One region of the Syntrophomonas erecta subsp. sporosyntropha genome, then DNA from elsewhere that is predicted to be linked to it. Evidence: predicted binding sites of a transcription regulator. Region 1 holds the regulator's gene; the other holds the start of a gene.
What was found. The regulator Rex, encoded in region 1, represses fermentation and respiration genes when NADH is low (regulators of the CRP and FNR family bind a similar motif). The targets are predictions, from matches to a motif close to ATTGTTAANNNNTTAACAAT.

Region 1 (6,431 bases):
TTTCATTACTGATTAATTTGTCTAACCCCCGCAGCAAAGCTCCCCCTCCAGCCATAACGATACCACGATCCATAATATCTGATGCTAACTCAGGCGGGGTTTTTTCCAAACACACCTTGATACCATCAATAATATGTTCTACCGTCTCCCCCAGTGCTTCATTTATCTCGATAGATGACACCTCTATAGTTTTCGGTAAACCGCTTACCAAGTCCCGTCCTCGTACTTCGTAAGATTCCCCCGGACCTTCCCAAAGCGCTGATCCAATATAAATCTTAATATCTTCCGCAGTTCGTTCACCAATTAAAAGGCTATAATTCTTCTTTAAATGCTGGATAATAGCCCGGTCCATATTGTCTCCCGCTACGCGAACGGATTTAGCCGTAACAATTCCGCCCAGGGAAATAACTGCCACCTCAGTAGTACCCCCGCCAATATCCACAATTAAGTTTCCGGTAGGTTCGTGCACCGGAAGTCCCGCTCCTATAGCAGCAGCCATAGGTTCTTCCATCAGATAAGCTTCTTTGGCCCCTCCCTGTAAGGCAGCCTCGCGTACCGCACGTTCCTCAACAGTGGTACAGCCAGTCGGTATACTGATAACTACCCGTGGCCGTATCAGGGGCGACTTTTGTCCTAAAGCTTTATTAATAAAATACTTCAGCATGGCCTGGGTAACATCAAAATCTGCAATAACTCCATCCTTCATAGGCCGGATAGCAACTATATTACCGGGAGTACGGCCAATCATCTGCTTGGCTTCATCGCCTACTGCCAGCACCTTACCGGTATCATTCTGAATTGCCACTACAGATGGTTCCCGCAATACCACTCCTTTACCTTTCATATGCACCAGTGTATTGGCGGTACCCAAATCTATTCCCATATCTTTACCGAACACCACTTATTTGTTTCCTCCTTCAATACGTTTAACTGTCTTATGTTAACCTGAAAAGTTAGTGGTAAAGTCCATATATACATACTGGGGCTAAGAATTAGATAAGATTTCTACTTTTTAAACTGCAATAGGTTCCTTCCCCTATGATGACATGGTCCAGAACCTCCATACCTAAAATATGCCCAGCCTCCATCAGACGTCGGGTCACCTCTATATCCTCCTGGCTAGGTGCCGGATCACCACTAGGATGATTATGAACTAAAATAAGGGAGGCAGCACTTCGTTTAACAGCTGGCTTGAATACTTCCCGGGGATGCACAATGGAGCTGTGTAAACCACCTACTGAGATATCTTCTATGGTAATAAGCCCACCTTTGCGATCCAGGTATAGAACCCGAAAGTGCTCCCGATCATAATAACGCATATCCTCCATAACCAGGCTCTTTACATCTTCCGGTGACCTTACACTTATTCTGCGCTGGGTATTTATAGATATGCGCCTGCCCAGCTCGATAGCCGCTTTAATGGATACAGCTTTAGCCGTTCCGATTCCGGGTTCTTTAGTAAGTTCTTCAATACTAGCCTCTTTGAGAGAACGCAGGCTTCCATACCTAGCCAGCATACTGCTGGCCATATCCAGAGCATTAAGACCTGCCATACCCTGGCCCAAAATTATCGCCAGCAATTCGTCATCATTTAGAAATACCTCTCCTTTAAGGAGCAACTTCTCCCGGGGACGCATGTCCTCGGGAAGATCCTTTATTCCCATATAATATTGGCTCATTTACATACCCCTCCAGCAGATTAATTCCCCACTGCTGGAGCATAAGATACAAGCGCGTCAATGGTAAACCGACTACATTAAAATAACAACCTTCAATTCTTTTTATGAATATTGCTCCTAACCCCTGTATGCCATATGCTCCCGCTTTGTCCATTGGTTCCCCGGTAGCTATATAGGCTTTTATCTCTTCATCTGTTATTTTACGAAAAAAAACACGAGTAATTTCATTTTCCAGCTCATAATTTTTACTTTTGGCATCCATTAAACATACTGCTGTAATAACCTCATGATCACGCCCACTTAACATTTTCAGTTTTAAGGCGGCATCTTCCCTATTACAGGGTTTCCCAAGAATATTACCATCACAAACTACAATGGTGTCAGCCGATAAAATCAGCCCAGAATCCACATTTCCAGCTACACACCTGGCTTTTCGCAGGGCAATCTTTCTCACTGCGTCCAGGGGTGATTCATCTGGTCGAATGTCTTCATTTATCCGGGCAGGAATACAACGGAAATCCAAACCTAATGTATGCAGTAACGCCTTTCTTCTGGGCGATTGCGAGGCTAAAATAAATTCTTTCATTGGGTTATCCCACCATTAAATCCTTTTATAAATAAAATAAGCAGCTACAAAACCTATGATAGTAAACAAATTAATACGCAGCATAAAGCCAAAAGATAAAGTAAATACCTTTAAATCCAGGGTAAAAGAAGGAATGCCAATGCTATGCACCCTTCCCCAAGTAGCCAGCACAGGCCAGATTTTAATCATAGCGTCCCCGATCCAACCCCCGACAATACCTCCCAGGATTAAAAGCAATAAAAAGGTTTGCCAGTTAGGGTAGGCACCTCTTTTCCCTTTCACCTAACCACCTCCCAGCAAACTTTGTATAAAAGTGTAGCATTACTATAATGTAAAAACAAGCTGGGTAAAAATGAAAGAAGCTCCCCTCAAGAGAGCTTCTTAAGCAGCATAATTATTTATCTAAGGCAAGATTAAAACTGAGAACTTCCAGATGAACTGAAAGATCCACATTTCTCAACACTACATCATTGGGAACCTGCAATACCCGCGGAGAAAAATTAAGAATAGCTTTAACCCCGGCACTGATCAGCTGATCGGTTACATCCTGAGCTGCTGGGGCAGGTACTGCTACTACTCCAATCGAAATTTTATACTTTCTTACCTTTTCTTTTATAAGTTCAATTGATTCTATTTCTATGTCACCCAGTCGGCTGCCGATCCGATCTTTATCTACATCTAAAATAGTGCATATATTAAAACCACGATCGGCAAATCCCCGGTACAGGGCCAGGGCTGATCCCAGTTTACCGGCCCCAACAAGAATTATATTCCAACGATGGTCCAAACCAAGGATTTTCATAAGATGCCCATATAATTCTTCAACCTTGTAGCCGACCCCGCGGGTACCAAACTCTCCAAAATAAGCCAAATCTTTTCGGACCTGAGCTGAACTTACTCCTACTCCTCGAGCAATCTCGCCTGATGATATTGTATCAATGCCATCCTCAAGCAACTGGTGCAAGTATCGGGAGTAAACAGAGAGCCGCATAACGGTAGCTTCTGGAATCTTATAGACCTTCAAGCTCCCCACTCCTTTTTCACAAAATTTGAGTGCTAACTCTATTGTACCACTCTTGTGAAATAATTCGCTAACAATTTACAAAAAAGCTCTTTCTTGAGCCAAAGAAAGAGCATGTCTTATTATATAAAAAAATATACCAATTTGTAAATAAATAATGAAACCATACCGGAAAATGGTATAGTAATAAACCAGGCAACAATACTTTGCCGGGCTATATTCCAACGGACCCCCTTAAATCGTTTAGCGGCTCCTACCCCCATAATGGCTGAAGAAACTACATGAGTAGTACTTACTGGTGCCCCTAGTAAAGTGCCTGTATAAATTACTGTAGCCGCAGTAAAATCTGCCGCAAATCCATTAATAGGTTCTATGCGGAATATTTTTCCTCCCATAGTACGGATAATTTTCCACCCTCCTATGGCCGTTCCTGCTGCCATAGCACTGGCACAGGCTATTTTAACCCATAGAGGAACCTGAAAGGTAGAAATTAATCCTCCACTGAGCAAAACCATAGTAATTATTCCCATGGATTTTTGGGCGTCATTAGAACCGTGGGCAAAAGAAGCCATACAGGCAGTAATAACCTGTAATTTACGGAAACTATTATTAGTACGGGCCGGAGATGCTTCTTTAAATATCCAAAAAAGCAGGGTCATCACTAGACTCCCGGCTACCATACCGAGTACCGGAGAAATGATCAGGCCGGAAAAGATTTTAATAAAGCCCGACCAGTTCACCTGATTAAATCCAAAACCAGCAATAACCGAGCCGGTCAGGCCACCAATTAAAGCATGAGAAGAACTGCTGGGGATACCAAAATACCAGGTAAACAGATTCCAAAAAATAGCTCCAATTAATGCAGTTATAAGTACCAGGGGGGTTACTAGATTTGGGGCTACTATGCTTTTTCCGATAGTAGCTGCTACCGCGGTGCCGCTTAAGGCTCCCAAGAAATTAAGGCTAGCTGCTATCATAATAGCAGTACGAGGGGCGAGTGCTTTAGTCGATACTGATGTGGCTATGGCATTGGCCGTATCATGAAAGCCATTAATATAGTCAAAGGCTAAGGCAAAAAAGATAACTAAGACGACTAACCATATACTAAACATATTTTACAGCTACTCCCTTAAGTATATTACTGACATTTTCGCAATAATCTAAAGTGGTTTCCAGATGTTCATAAATTTCCTTCCACTTTATAATCTCTACTACATTGTCAGTATTTTCAAAAAGAAGAGCAATTCCGGCCCGGTATAGATAGTCTCCTTCGTGTTCAAAAGAGCGTATTCTTTCACAGGAGTCTATGATCTCCCGGTGCTGGGAACGTACGTGAGGTAAACTATCCACAGCTATTTTTATCTCAGAAGCAGCCGCTTCTAATACATGGACAAGTTTTAATACATAAACATACCGGGGTGGTTCAGCTTTATAGATTACTACCTTTTCCATAGTTCCCTGAATATGATCCAAAACGTTATTAAGCTCCCGGGTTAGTAATAGAATATCCTCGCGATCAAAAGGAGTTATAAAAGAACTGTTAATTTGATTCATGACTTCGGCTAATGTTTTATCACCACGCTCTTCTACCTCGTTTATCATATCAAGGTTTCTAGCTGGATCAATAGGGTTTTCAAAAAAGCCTTTCAGTATAGCCGTTGCTTCGCAAATAGCTTCAGATAGCTGGTTAAAATAATGGAAAAATTTTTCGTCACGTGGCTTTAATCGGAAAACCAACCCTATACCTCCTTGAAATCATACCTTTCCATCCTAGACCCATTATAGCAAATATACAGTTTGTCCCTGTGTTAAGAATGTGTTAAGAATCGCTTAAGCCCCGGTAAAGTAGCGTCTGGCCTGGTCAAGTACATAGAAAGATCCCGTAACTAACAGGTAATCATCTCCATTTAGGAGGCTTATCCCTTTAGCCACTGCTGCCTGAATATCTTCCTCTTCGTATACCTGAATATCAGGAAAAAGCTGTCGCCACGTTTTAGTTACCCGTTGCCATGCGCTCCCCCGGCTTCCCTGAGGTCGGGTGACTATACAGACGTGGGTTCCGCTACCCAGAGGTTCAAGAGTATGATAGGCATCTTTGTCATCAACTATACCGCAAACTAAAACCTTACCGCGGCCAGGAAAAAGATTTCCTAATGACTGGGCCAAAGCGCGAGCAGCATGTGGGTTATGAGCAACATCCAGCACGCTTAAGGGATGCCAATTTATAATCTCAGTACGCCCCTTGATATGTAAATCATTAAGGGCTAATTCTGTATCCCGATCACTGAATGCAAATCCTTCTGAGGCAAGAATTGTAAGTGCTCCCATAGCCACTGCCAGGTTATCAAGCTGATAATCTCCCAGCAAAGACAGCTCTATACCTGTCAAACTGTGGCCGGGCATGCGAATATTTACCTTCTGTCCATAGGGACCAGGAGAGCCATAGCGATTTATCTCTATTTTTGCATCGTCAAAGACTGAAACCCCTTTTTGCCGGGCTTGTTCTAATACTACCCGATAAGCCTCTTCCGGAATCTGCCCTACCACTACCGGAGCCCCTGGTTTTATTATGCCAGCTTTATTAAAAGCTATCTCCTCCAGGGTAGATCCTAAAACATTAGTATGATCATAATCAACACTAGTAATTACTGATACCAGGGGATGAACCACATTGGTTGAATCATACAATCCACCTAACCCGGTCTCTATTATGGCCAGGTCAACATCATTATCCCGGAAGAATAAAAAGGCCAGGGCAGTTAATATCTCAAATTCAGTAGGATGTTCTATTCCTTGTTTAGTCAAGTTTTGGGCTACTGCATCTAGATGATCAAGGTAATGGAGAAACTGTTCACCGTCAATTTCTTCATTATTGATAGTAAATCTCTCAAAATAAGAGTGAACATGGGGCGATATAAATCGCCCCACGCGGTAGCCGGCCTGAGAAAGCACACTGGCAATCATTAAGGAAGTTGATCCCTTGCCATTAGTACCTGCAATATGCACGCACCGCAGGTCTTCATGAGGATTGCCTAGTGCTTCCAGTAGTATAGATATTCTTTCTAATCCTGGTTTACTTCCAAAAACACTTAATCGGGACATTCGCTCCTTAATCAGCCCCTCAAAATTTCTAACCGTTGTAAAA
Region 2 (6,431 bases), 1.0 Mb from region 1:
TCCTGTGTTTACCAGATATAATCGCCTTTTTTCAACCTAAACTAAATAGCATGGAGATCAAAGACAAAATCCTGACCCGGTAAGCTACCAGGGAACTTTAGAAAGCAAAAAACATCAATATCTTTTAGTCACGACGAACTATTAAGGTAGTACCTTGTCCCCCACCTATACACAATGTAGCCAGACCAGTCTTGCTGTCTCTCTTCTGCATTTCATAAAGAAGAGTAATCAGGATACGACCACCAGAAGCTCCGATCGGATGTCCGATAGCGATAGCTCCACCATTGACATTAACTTTTTCCATCTTATCAGCCCAACCGAGATCTTTAGCAACTGCCAGGGACTGGGCTGCAAATGCCTCATTAGCTTCAATTAAATCAATGTCATCAACGGTCATTCCTGCCTTTTCAAGGGCCTTACGGGTAGCTGGAATAGGCCCTAATCCCATAATGGACGGATCTACTCCACCAGAAGCATAGCTAACTATGGTAGCCATAGGTTTAATACCCAATTCATCAGCTTTTTCTTTGCTCATAACTATAACTGCTGCTGCCCCATCATTAATACCGGAAGCATTACCAGCTGTTACAGTACCATCCTTTTTAAATGCAGGTCTTAACCCCGCCATCTTTTCCCGGGTAGTAGTCCGCGGATGTTCATCGGTATCAAATACTATATCACCCTTTTTGCCAGGAATAACTACCGGAACTATTTCATCTTTAAATCTTCCATTCTTGATAGCTTCCGCAGCCCGTTGCTGGCTAACAAACCCAAATTGATCCTGTTCCTCCCGGGTGATACCCCATTTTTCAGCAACATTTTCCGCGGTAATCCCCATGTGGTAATCGTTAAAGGCCTCCCAAAGCCCGTCCTTAATCATCACATCAACAATATTCCCATTATTCATTCTATATCCAGAACGTGCTTTCTCCAAAGCATAGGGAGCTGCTGACATATTTTCCATACCACCAGCCATAATAATATCAGCATCACCGGCCTTAATTATCTGCGCTGCCAGGCTAACTGCTCTTAATCCAGATCCACACACTTTGTTAATAGTGAAAGCAGTAACTGTTTCTGGTATTCCTGCTTTAATAGCCGACTGACGGGCAACATTTTGCCCTTGAGATGCTTGTAGAACACAACCAAAAATAACCTCATCCAACTGCCCGCCACTTAATCCGGCACGGTTTAAGGCTTCTGTCATGACCAGACTGCCTAAATCTATAGCCTTGGTATCCTTAAGCTGACCATTGAAGGTACCTACAGGTGTTCTGCACGCGCCTACTAATACTACCTCCCTAGTCATTTACAGTTCCTCCCTTTATTGTTATATCTTTATATATCTATTTATATATACGAAAAACTTTTATTCTACAATGGTAACTAATGGGGCAAAAATGAGGTAGTTAACATTACAAAATAAAAGGCCTTTTTTATTGTATCCCTATTCTGAGCCACCTGCAATAGTCCACTTTCTGTTACCAGGCAGACTTATTAATTACCAAAATACCTATTCGAAAAGTAAATATTAACTAACCAAAACTGATCATATAGACAAATATGGACCCGAAATATATTTCGCAATAGGAAACTGTTTCAACACCATCTTAAATACTGGCATAAGTTATTTGGCATGGTGATAAAGTATTTTTTCCGCAAAAAAAGAGGACCTCTAAAAAGTCCTCTTTTACTGCTTATTTCTTTGGTCAAAAGGTAGTTATTGCATAGATCTCCACAGAACTTCGGCTACATCCAGCACTTTAGTCTGCTCTTCCTTGCTGGCGGCTTTTACCCCGTCATCAATCATGGTTAAACAGAACGGACAGTTAGTTACAATCAATTCTGGTTCAGGTACCAGCAACTGGTCAGTTCTAGTATCATTAATACGCTTGTAACCTTCTACCGCATCTTCCTCTAACCACATCCGTCCACCACCAGCACCACAGCAGAAACCGAAACTCTTGGATTTTTCTATTTCGACAATATTTCCACCAGCAGCTTTGATTACTCCTCTAGGCTCATCATATACATTATTATGCCTGCCCAGGAAGCAAGAATCGTGATAGGTAACTTTGGCATTCAATGCGTGAGATGCCTTTAGTTTACCTTCTGCTACCAGCTTCGCCAGTATCTCGGTATAGTGATAAACCTCATAGTTGCCACCCATTTGCGGATATTCATTCTTAAGAGTATTGTAACCGTGAGGGCACACCACGATGATCTTTTTCACGCCATAATTATTAAAGGAATCGATATTGGACTGGGCTAGGGTCTGATATAAGTACTCATTCCCCAGACGTCTGGCTGAATCACCACAGCAGTATTCCTCTACACCCAGATAACCGAAACTAACCCCTGCCTTATCCAGCAGACGAACCAGAGCTTCCCCTACTCTCTTGTACCTATCGTCAAAAGATACCGCACATCCAGCATAGAGGAGGTACTCAAAGTCTTTACCATCTTCAGGCACGAGATTTACTAAATCCCTAACATCTCTTTCTTTCAACCATTCGGCCCGGTTAGCAAATCCAACCCCCCATGGATTGTAGTTACGTTCCATATTGGTGAAAGCCATCTGGGCTTCACTGGACATATCACCCTGCCACATAACCAGATTACGGCGCATATCCACAATCTTAGGAATGTGTTCAATAAACATCGGGCAATGCTCCATACAAGCACGACAGTTGGTACAATCCCAAATAACATCCGTAGTAACAACATCATAGAGTAAGCTCTGCTCCATGGGATTAACTTCCGCAACCTCAGCCTCAGCCTCGGCGGTCATAGCTACTGCTTCAGCTTCGGCAGCTTCTTCTTTAGCTGCTAACAGGTATGGTGCCTTAGCATCCAAATGCTCCTTCATAGCCTGAATCAAAGTTACCTTGGGATTCAGGTGTTTACCGGTATTAAATGCCGGGCAGTTCTCCTGGCAGCGCCCGCAACGAATACAGGCATCCAGGTCCAAAAGATCTTTCCACCCGAATTCTTCAATGTTCTCAACACCAAAGGTTTCAGCTTCTTCAATGTTATAGACCATACGGCATGCGGAAGGTTCCAGATCACGAAACGCATAATTAAGCATACCAGAGAATATATGCCATAGTTTCGTAAATGGAATCAGAGCGATGAACAGGAAGGCAATAGCCATGTGGAACCACCATAAAACACGATGCCACATAAGCACTGCGTCCAGTTGCATATTATTAAACATACCGGCAAATAACCATCCAATAGGAGATGCCTTTTGTTCATATGCAATCTGGGCCATAGTAGTTGACATAGTAATTTGAGCTGCAATACGCAGACCTTCAATAACAAAACCAGTAACCAAAATAACGAATACCAGAAGGATAATCCATCCGTCGGATGCTTTAGTATCATTTAATCTATCCGGCTTTTGTAAATAACGAACAATGGCCAGAACAATGATTCCAATCGTTGCTAATAGGCCAAAAACATCAACCAACCAGGAAAAACCGATATAGGACGCGCCTTCAATATGAGGGAATCCCAGCCAGTAGTGAGAAGCATCCACACCCGCTGCTATGAATAGCACTACAAATCCCCAGAACAGGAAAAAGTGCATCCAGCCTGCCAGCGGTTTACGAATAATTCTAGCCTGAGCGAGGGTGTATCCCAACCATGAGAGAATCCTTTGTCCTACCTGATCGTTACGATGGATTTCACCTTTAGCCAGTTGCCAAACCTGGACTCGCTTATAAAACCCATATAAAAAAATACCAATGGGGATGAACATAATGATATAAATTAACCATTCATAGGGAATGTTAGCCCCTACAATACGCATGGGGACGTCATAACCGCCCTCTAAGGGATGAAATCCAAACATCATATAACAAGTTCCCTCCTTAAGCAAACAATGGATATTGCCGGATATACGGGTTAATCCGTATATCCAGCAACTCCATCCCCCCCTTTAAGGCCTGCTTATTTTTTAAGTTCGCTGGTGAGTACTGGAATTACCTTAAACAGGTCACCAACTACTCCAAAGTCTGATACGCTAAATATCGGAGCCTCTTCATCAGTATTAATGGCGGCTATAAACTTGGAGGAAGACATTCCAGCCAAATGCTGGATAGCACCAGAAATACCGCAGGCTATATATAGATTGGGGTTAACTACTTTACCAGTCTGTCCGACCTGTAGTTCGTGTCCTAACCATCCCGAATCTATGGATGCACGGGATCCGCCTACAGCACCGCCCAACATATCAGCCAGATCTTCAACCAGTTTGATTCCTTCGGGGCCTTTACAGCCGCGGCCACCACCAATAACTACAGGAGCTTCAGTAAGATCAGGTCTTGCTGACACAGTAGGAATAAATTCTTTAATGGTTTGATATACATCACCATCAGTAGCAGCAATATTAGCCTTGACTACTTCGCCAGCTCCTGCTGATTCAACCACTTCAAATACACCTGCACGTACGGTAGCCAGAATAGGACTGGTGGTTACTTCAACTTTAGCCAGTGCTTTACCAGCAAAGATTGCCCTGGTAAATACACCCTTACCAGCACTAACTTCGGCAGCAATTACGTCGGTTGCTAAGCCAGCATCCAGCTTTTGTGCTAGACGAGAAGCAAAGTCTCTACCATTGAAAGTGTGGGCGAAAAGCACTGCATTAGGAGAATACTCATTAATCATAGCCACCATCTGGGCTACATAAGCACCCGTATTATAATTAGCAAATACATCAGCATCTGCTACATAAACCTTGTCCGCACCATATTTGGCAAATTCTGAAGCTATACCCTCTACGCCTTTACCAAAAAGTACTGCGCATACTTCGTCACCAAACTTTTTAGCTTCAGAGAGTATCTCAAAACTAACTTTACGGATATTACCGTCTCTTTGTTCTACAAATACCCATGTTCCTGCCATCTATTACCCTCCTTTTACTTCAATACCAGATATCCGACAGGGATTATTTTACTTCAACCTTGACAGTATTCTTCATCCAATCAGCTAATTGCACACCAGCTACCTCGGGCTCTTCCTGAATCTTAACACCAGCAGTCTTAGCAGGCGGTAAAGAGTATTCCACTATTTTTACCTTGGCATCGGTTGCAGCCCCATCAACGTTAGCAACCGGTTTCTTTTTAGCCTGCATAATACCCTTCATGGACGGATAACGGGGCTCATTCCAACTTACCTGGCTGGAGATAACCGCCGGCAAGGCTACTTCGGTAACCTGAGTTCCACCATCAGCTTCACTGGTGCAGGTTGCTTTACCATCAGCGATTTCGAGATTGGTTATAACATTAACATGTGGTAAACCAAGAATCTCGGCTATACGGGTTGGAACCTGTGAAGATCCATCATCGGCCGCAACATGGCCTGCAAGGATTATGTTAGGATTTTCATCTTTAATAGCAGCGGCCAGAGCTACTGCTCTCTGATATTCATCAGCACCTGCCTCTAATTTTACCAGAATACCACGGTCAGCACCCATTGCCAGAGCTGTACGGATGGCATCCATTGACTTATCAGTACCGGCAGATACTACGACCACCTCTTTAGCGATTCCCTTTTCTTTTAGCTGAATCCCACCTTCGACGGCTACTTCGTCATACGGATTGATAATCAGGTTGATACCAGCATCAGAAATCTGGCCATCCTTTAATTCAATTTTGGCTTCTGTGTCAAATGTTTGCTTAACACATACTAGAACCTTCAAGTTCATTCCTCCTTTACTTTTTTTGGTTTAAGAAGATCCACCTTACAACCCCTCAAACACTCGCAGACACAATTCTTCTTCCACCACCCCCATGAAACACTTGTATCTTTATTGCCTACGGCATTTTACCGCCTGGGTCCATCCAGCCCGTCTGGATGTTAAAAATGCGTATCAAGTATAACCTTCGCTATTAGTATTCTATTTCCTGCTTTTTTCTATCTATCCTTAAAATTTTTGTCTAAAAACCCTTAGTCTTTCTGGTAGAAAAAGGTTGCTATCGATTTCAGCCCCAGTTCCCTTGCCTGGAATATTTGCTCGGTACTGCCGATAAACAAAACCCCTTTACTTCGTAAAGCCTTGGCAAACTTCATGTAAAGACGGTTTTTAGTCTCTTCGGTAAAATATATTACCACATTACGGCACAGAATAAGGTCAAAATCTCTGCCAAAAACGTCTTTTAACATATCCTGGCGCTGAAAGTTTACCATTGTTCTAATTTCTTCACTAATCTGATAGGAGTCCCCACTCCGTTTAAAATAACGGGTTAGGTAGGATGGCGGTACTCCCTGCACACCCTTTGAAGAATAAACCCCTTTTACAGCTTTGTCCAGCACTTCCTGATCGATATCTGTAGCTAGAATCCTTTCTATAACAGGTACCTTTTTTTCCTTAATCATCATGGCCAGCGAATAGGGTTCCTCACCTGTAGAACAACCGGCACTCCATA

Region 2: a site for Rex is predicted at 1,327-1,346, ahead of ACZ5Q0_RS11440 (acetyl-CoA C-acetyltransferase). Genes of this name have one in related genera too.

The regions. Positions count from the first base shown of each region.
Region 1 covers NZ_AP042459.1:595,845-602,275, forward strand. Annotated here, with positions in the region: gene ACZ5Q0_RS02730 (rod shape-determining protein) at 1-901, opposite strand, end outside; gene radC (RadC family protein) at 993-1,679, opposite strand; gene ACZ5Q0_RS02740 (Maf family protein) at 1,609-2,265, opposite strand; gene ACZ5Q0_RS02745 (DUF4321 domain-containing protein) at 2,281-2,547, opposite strand; gene ACZ5Q0_RS02750 (redox-sensing transcriptional repressor Rex) at 2,660-3,289, opposite strand; gene ACZ5Q0_RS02755 (inorganic phosphate transporter) at 3,409-4,398, opposite strand; gene ACZ5Q0_RS02760 (DUF47 domain-containing protein) at 4,391-5,023, opposite strand; gene ACZ5Q0_RS02765 (bifunctional folylpolyglutamate synthase/dihydrofolate synthase) at 5,117-6,388, opposite strand; gene ACZ5Q0_RS02770 (valine--tRNA ligase) at 6,400-6,431, opposite strand, start outside.
Region 2 covers NZ_AP042459.1:2,331,713-2,338,143, reverse strand. Annotated here, with positions in the region: gene ACZ5Q0_RS11440 (acetyl-CoA C-acetyltransferase) at 125-1,309, opposite strand; gene ACZ5Q0_RS11435 (heterodisulfide reductase-related iron-sulfur binding cluster) at 1,721-3,859, opposite strand; gene ACZ5Q0_RS11430 (electron transfer flavoprotein subunit alpha/FixB family protein) at 3,955-4,908, opposite strand; gene ACZ5Q0_RS11425 (electron transfer flavoprotein subunit beta/FixA family protein) at 4,952-5,704, opposite strand; gene ACZ5Q0_RS11420 (CheR family methyltransferase) at 5,953-6,431, opposite strand, start outside.